DNA from 3 places in the Faecalibacillus intestinalis genome. Region 1 is predicted to be linked to each of the others. Evidence: a T-box and tRNA genes for the amino acid it is inferred to sense, from the RefSeq annotation. Region 1 holds a T-box; the other regions hold tRNA genes.

Region 1 (2,256 bases):
ATGTCCATAACCAAAGTGAGCTTCTACTTCAATACCATGTTCTTCAGCTAATTTTTTAGCATCTTCAAATGACATATGTTCATTGAAATCAATACCAGTCTTTTCTTTAATAGCTTCTGTCATAGAAACACGTTTAAATCCTGGAGCTAAAGAAATATGATGTCCTTTATAATCTAATTCATAAGTTCCATTAACTTCCATAGCTGCATTAGAAATAATACCTTCAGTTAAATCCATCATTCCTTCAAGATCACTAAATGCTTTATAAACTTCAATTGTAGTAAATTCAGGGTTATGAGTTCTATCCATACCTTCATTTCTAAATAAACGTCCAATTTCATAAACAGCATCCATACCCCCAACAATTAATCTCTTTAAAGATAATTCAGTCGCAATACGTAAATAGAAATCAGTATCTAATGTATTATGATGAGTAACGAATGGTCTTGCAGCTGCTCCACCTAAGATTGGATTTAATACAGGTGTTTCAACTTCTACATAGTTTTTACTATCTAAATAATGTTGAATTGAACGAATGATTCTTGGTCTTGTAAACGCAATTTTTTTAGCATCTTCATTCATGATTAAGTCAACATATCTTCTTCTATATCTTTCTTCAATATCACTTAAACCATGGAATTTTTCTGGTAAAGGACGCAATGCTTTAGTTAAGTGAGTATATTCACTTACTTTAATTGAACATTCTCCAGTATTTGTCATAAATACTGTACCTTTAACACCGATGATATCTCCAATATCACCTTTTTTAACGATTTCATAAGCATCTTCACCAATAGTATCTTTTCTTACATATAATTGGATTTGTCCATCTCTATCTTGAATATGCATGAAACATACTTTACCTTTACGACGTTTAGTCATAATTCTACCAGCTACAGCTACTTCTACAGCCATTTCTTCTAATTCTTCATGTGTTTTATCACCATATTGTTCTTTAATACCTTTTGAATAAGCTGTTACATCAAATCTTTGACCAAAAGGATCAATCCCTTTGTCAATAAGTTCTTGCATCTTTTCTCTACGAACAAGTTCTTGTTCACTAAACTTTCTTTCTTCCATAATATCCTCCTAAAATATAAAAAACTCTCCATCCCATGGGACGAGAGCTAAATCGTGTTACCACCCAAATTCATTAATAGGTCACCCTATTAACCTCAATAACTATCTATTAATAGTCTTGCCTATAACGTGGCTTACGTCATCCTATCAAAACATCCAAGATGCAGCTCCTAGTCTTTATTCATAATAGTTTCATTATCTTTTCCACCAACCAAGACTCTCTTTGAATGAAGGACTATTATTACTTGTCTATTCATTGCCTTTATTTCTACTTCGTTATCTTAACTTAATTCAAATTTATTGTCAATATAAGCGATAAAATTAGTTTTAATAATGAAAAATGCACCTGAGTGCATTAATCATGAATCTTATTATTTAAAACCATTCTTACAAAATCAGGTTCAAAATGTTTAGCTCTTGATCCTGAATAACCCATATCTAATGATGAGATTTGTTTCATTTCTTCTTCATTTAATTCAAAATCAAAGATATCTATATTTTCTTTAATTCTTTCTACATGTGTTGATTTTGGAATAACAACGACTCCTCTTTGGATATTCCATCTTAGAATTACTTGTCCTACAGACTTATTATATTTAGCTGCAATTCCTTTTAACATTTCATCTTCAAAGGGATTATATCTTCCTCCACCTAGTGGTGCCCATGCTTCTGGAATAACATCATAATATTTCATTGTTTCTAACGCCTTTTCTTGAGTGTAATATGGATGGAGTTCTACTTGATTGACTACTGGTTTTACTTTAACAACTTCACAGAAGTTTGTAAGAATATTTGGATAGAAGTTAGAAACACCGATTGCTTTTAATTTACCTTCTTGATAAGCAGTTTCCATGGCTCTCCAAGCACTGAAATAATCACCACAAGCTTGATGTAATAAATATAAATCAAAATATTCTAAACCACTTTTTTCTAAAGAAGCTTCAATTCCTTTTTGGGCACTTTCGTAATCCATCATATCTTGTACCCATAATTTAGAAGTAATAAACAAATCTTCTCTTGTACAAAGACCATCAGCAATTGCTCTTTTTACAGCAGCTCCTACAGCATCTTCATTATAATAAGCAGCAGCTGTATCAATTAAACGATATCCCGCTTTAATTGCTTGATAAACTGATTCTTCACATTCTTTTTTATCTGGTACTCTAAAAACACCAA
Region 2 (2,256 bases), 160 kb from region 1:
TATAGTTGATTTGAAAGCTATAATCAAAACCATCAAAACCTAGCCATATTGTAACAACTTTTCCCCCTACAGCTCTACAATAATCTGCAGCATCTTTACATAATTGAAGTGCATCTTTTGCAAGCTCGGGATCAGAATTTCCTAATTCACCATTAATAAATTTATTTCTAAATCTAAGTGCAACACCATTTAATTTTAAATCATATTTATTTAATAATGATTTCATGGTATTTGCATCATAACCTTTAACATGTTCCGGATAATTTAAATCAACATATCCTAATCCAACTTTTTTAAAATCTGAAAATGATTTTTCTAAATCATATCCTTCAATTCTTAAATAAGAATTAATTCTTGTTGCTAATTTCATTTTTTTCATTACCTCCCTTTGACAGTTTCAATATTAGCACATCAAGATAGCGTTTTCAATCATTTTATTTCAATTTTTTTCATATTTTTTCATTATTTTTCTTAAGTTTATGAAAATTAATGATTTTAGCCATGTGTTTAATAGATATATTTGATTATTTTTGAAATATTTTGATTTTATTTTCATATTTTTTCATAAGTAACTATTCATCCCATAAAAAAATACAAAAGAACTTTTTTATAAAAGGATCTTTTGTATTTTTTACTTTAATAATATTTTCACAAGACAATTTAATGATTGATTATGATTATATTTTTTTAATACCAAACGTCTTTACTTTTTCTAACTTTTAAACAAAAACAAACGATTTCATATAATACGTAATTTAGCTTACTCAAATACTTATATTCAATAATTAACACATTAACTATAAAAAATTAACGTAATTATTAATAGTGCAACAAAAAAGTAAATCATTATAATTTATTTATCTATAAAACACAAAAAAACATCGATTACTCGATGTCTCTTACATTTGGTGCGGGCGACAGGAATCGAACCTGCACGCCGAAGGCGCTAGATCCTAAGTCTAGTGCGTCTGCCAGTTCCGCCACGCCCGCATTGAAATGGTGACCCGCAGGCGACTCGAACGCCTGACCCTCTGATTAAAAGTCAGATGCTCTACCAACTGAGCTAGCGGGTCAAAATATGGTGCCGGCTAAAGGACTTGAACCCTCAACCTACTGATTACAAGTCAGTTGCTCTACCAATTGAGCTAAGCCGGCATTTAAAAAAATGGTGGAGGTTAACGGACTCGAACCGCTGACCCTCTGCTTGTAAGGCAGATGCTCTCCCAACTGAGCTAAACCTCCAAAAATGGTGACTCGTACGGGATTCGAACCCGTGAATGCATGCGTGAAAGGCATGTGAGTTAACCGTTTCTCCAACGAGCCACATGGCGCTTGAAGTAGGACTCGAACCTACGACCGATCGGTTAACAGCCGATTGCTCTACCAACTGAGCTATTCAAGCAACTTAACAGTGCTCATTTATATTAGCATCCTTTTTCTAATAAATCAACCCTTTTTTAAATTTTTTTAAAAAAATTTAATTTTATGTCAAAAACCGTTTCTTCTTGTAATATTATATACCATTCTATATTTGATTAATGGTATAATTATATAAACATATAATATAAGGAGGATCCTATGGACCAACAAAGAGAACAGGCAAGTCAAATCGCACATGAATTTATTGTTTATCAAGAAAGTGAACAAGCAGATATTGATGCAAAAGATCATCAATTCGATGCTTTATGGCAAAGTATATATGATGTATGTAAACTTATTAAATTTGGAATAATAGAAGATATTACTGAAGAAGAATTTGAGGAAGCCTACGCTTGGTTAAAAACCACTCAATCTCTTACAGAAGATTATCAAGAATTAGAATTAGAATTTTAAGGAGATCAAAAATGGAAAAATATTTAATTGTGACAGACACAACAAGTGCAATGGATCAAGAAATTGCACAAAAAAACGGAATCGAACTTATTTCATTAAGTGTCATCGTTGATGGTCATGAATATAAAGATCAAATCGATATTTCAACCAAACAACTTTATGACTATTTAAGAGATGGTAAAATTCCTTCAACAAGTCAGCCAAATACAGGTTATCTTGTTGAACAAATGGAAAAATGGCAAGAAGAAGATTATGAAGCAATCATTATTATTACTTGCTCTGCAGATTTATCAGGAACAAACAACGGTTTCCATCTTGCTAAAGATACCGTTGGTTTAGATAATGTTTATATTTATGATAGTCGCCAATTAGGTGCTCCTGTTATGGATATGGCTATTTGTGCAAAACAACTTGCAGATGAAG
Region 3 (2,256 bases), 950 kb from region 1:
TTATCAAAAACAATCTCATTTCATTATAGAAAAGTTAAAAAAAGATCCACGTTTCATTAAAAGTAAAAAAATAGGAATCTATTTATCTTATAAACATGAAGTGGATACTTGGAAATTAATTGAAGAATTTAAAACTCAAAAAGAATTTTATGTTCCCATAGTTCGCGGTAAAGAAATGTATTTTACTTTATATCAAGATAAAATGATAAAAAATAAATATGGTATTGATGAACCGATAGATAAACAAGAAATTAATAAAGAATTTCTTGATTTAATGATTGTTCCACTTGTAGGTTATGATGCAAATTGTTATCGTTTGGGCTATGGTGGAGGTTATTATGATCGATATCTTAAAGATTTTAATGCACCAACAATAGGACTGGCTTATTCATTTCAATATATTGAGCATTATCAATCTGAAGATTTTGATATTCCATTAGATGATATTATAACTGATAAAAAAATATGAAAAAAATGTAAAAAGCTGTTGACGTAAGGGAATAGAGATGTTATTATAAGTGGGCACTAGTCAAGGAGGCTTAGCTCAGTTGGGAGAGCATCTGCCTTACAAGCAGAGGGTCAGCGGTTCGAGCCCGTTAGCCTCCACCATTAAAAAATAGTGTTTAAAATAAATAAAATGCCGGCTTAGCTCAATTGGTAGAGCAACTGACTTGTAATCAGTAGGTTGAGGGTTCAAGTCCTTTAGCCGGCACCATGATGGAGAGGTAGCGAAGTGGCTAAACGCGGCTGACTGTAACTCAGTTCCTTTTGGTTCGGTGGTTCGAATCCACTCCTCTCCACCATCTATCTAATGAATGGGGTATAGCCAAGCGGTAAGGCAACAGACTTTGACTCTGTCATTGCGCTGGTTCGAATCCAGCTACCCCAGCCATAAGGTATGACCCGCTAGCTCAGTTGGTAGAGCATCTGACTTTTAATCAGAGGGTCAGGCGTTCGAGTCGCCTGCGGGTCACCATTTAACTGAATAAGCCCAGGTGGCGAAATTGGTAGACGCACAGGACTTAAAATCCTGCGGACCTTAAAATCCGTGCCGGTTCGACTCCGGCCCTGGGCACCATTCAATGCGGGTGTAGTTCAATGGTAGAACTTCAGCCTTCCAAGCTGACTACGTGGGTTCGATTCCCATCACCCGCTCCATGAAGGAGCTAACACACTTACTATGTAGGTGTGTGTTTTTTATTAAAATGATGAAGTATGATGCAACTTAGATGTAAGGTGGAAATTGAGGTGATTCCATGTATAAAATATTGATTGTTGAAGAGGGAAAACGATTAGAATCAATGTCAATGAAGTTATTGGAATTGATTGTTTTAAAAAAAACAATATTTTAAGGTGTATAGGATTTCTGCAAAAGTTTTTTTCCAAGGAATTGAGGATACAGTGGATTTATTGATGAAAGAAAATCATATTCGATTTTCTACTATAATTGAACCTGGAGAGCTCTCTATTGAACCGGATTTGATAAAAACGGTGTGTTTAAATTTACTTGATAACGCCCGTAAAGCAGTAGGAGGAAATGCTAGAATATCTTTAAAAGGTCATCCAGTAGAAAGGGGGTATCAGTTTATAATTGAAGATAATGGTTGTGGTATGGAAACAAATGAATTAAGTAAGATCAAAGAAGCATGAAGAAGTGTAAATATAGAATGAAGTTTCTGCTTGCTGTCACTTTATTGATCATTATCCCATTAGTTCCATTAACAGTTTCTAAAACACAAAATAATCAATTAATTGGACATCTTCAAGTTGAAAAAATAAAAAATGAGAGATTAGATGTTTAAACGAGTAAGCTTTCGGTTGTTAAAAAATCTAGGCATTTTGACAGAATTTGATTTTAATGAAAATTATGTATGTTACAAACAAATGAACAAGGATTTTTTAATGCTATAAATGATGCAGATACACATTTGATATATCAATATGATTATTACAATAAAAAACATGGCGATAAAGAAAATATAGAAATATATACTTTTGGAAGAAAACATTTAGGTTTAACTGAAAAAGAAATACATAAATATTTATTTAAAATGGGTGATAATCAAACATATATTACAGATAGTTCTAGTTATTGATACAACTTTGATACTTCTTTGGTGATGTTTCTACGCATCTTTTTTATACACTGAAAAGTGTAAAAAAGATGCGTTTTTTATTGAAAGGAGCACAAAACGAAAAAAATGAAAGTATTAGTTGTTGTGTGGGTAATTGGTGGATTGATTACAAGTTTATTTT

The links. The T-box of region 1 lies ahead of lysS (lysine--tRNA ligase). A T-box ahead of a tRNA ligase gene usually reads a tRNA of that ligase, here a tRNA-Lys.
Region 2: it encodes a tRNA-Lys, which carries the amino acid that the T-box ahead of lysS (lysine--tRNA ligase) is inferred to sense. The anticodon was not compared.
Region 3: it encodes a tRNA-Lys, which carries the amino acid that the T-box ahead of lysS (lysine--tRNA ligase) is inferred to sense. The anticodon was not compared.

The regions. Positions count from the first base shown of each region.
Region 1 is NZ_AP024085.1:120,946-123,201, reverse strand. Features, by position in the region: gene lysS (lysine--tRNA ligase) at 1-1,080, opposite strand, end outside; T-box leader at 1,114-1,346, opposite strand; gene Fi14EGH31_RS00665 (aldo/keto reductase) at 1,436-2,256, opposite strand, start outside.
Region 2 is NZ_AP024085.1:284,729-286,984, reverse strand. Features, by position in the region: gene Fi14EGH31_RS01525 (sugar phosphate isomerase/epimerase family protein) at 1-370, opposite strand, end outside; tRNA gene Fi14EGH31_RS01520 (tRNA-Leu) at 907-990, opposite strand; tRNA gene Fi14EGH31_RS01515 (tRNA-Lys) at 998-1,073, opposite strand; tRNA gene Fi14EGH31_RS01510 (tRNA-Thr) at 1,080-1,155, opposite strand; tRNA gene Fi14EGH31_RS01505 (tRNA-Val) at 1,167-1,242, opposite strand; tRNA gene Fi14EGH31_RS01500 (tRNA-Glu) at 1,248-1,323, opposite strand; tRNA gene Fi14EGH31_RS01495 (tRNA-Asn) at 1,327-1,402, opposite strand; gene Fi14EGH31_RS01490 (hypothetical protein) at 1,579-1,833, shown strand; gene Fi14EGH31_RS01485 (DegV family protein) at 1,845-2,256, shown strand, end outside.
Region 3 is NZ_AP024085.1:1,071,485-1,073,740, forward strand. Features, by position in the region: gene Fi14EGH31_RS05595 (5-formyltetrahydrofolate cyclo-ligase) at 1-469, shown strand, start outside; tRNA gene Fi14EGH31_RS05600 (tRNA-Val) at 534-609, shown strand; tRNA gene Fi14EGH31_RS05605 (tRNA-Thr) at 640-715, shown strand; tRNA gene Fi14EGH31_RS05610 (tRNA-Tyr) at 720-803, shown strand; tRNA gene Fi14EGH31_RS05615 (tRNA-Gln) at 817-892, shown strand; tRNA gene Fi14EGH31_RS05620 (tRNA-Lys) at 901-976, shown strand; tRNA gene Fi14EGH31_RS05625 (tRNA-Leu) at 990-1,078, shown strand; tRNA gene Fi14EGH31_RS05630 (tRNA-Gly) at 1,085-1,158, shown strand; gene Fi14EGH31_RS15315 (ATP-binding protein) at 1,402-1,650, shown strand; gene Fi14EGH31_RS15560 (hypothetical protein) at 1,668-1,802, shown strand; gene Fi14EGH31_RS15320 (hypothetical protein) at 1,872-2,096, shown strand; gene Fi14EGH31_RS15325 (hypothetical protein) at 2,165-2,256, shown strand, end outside.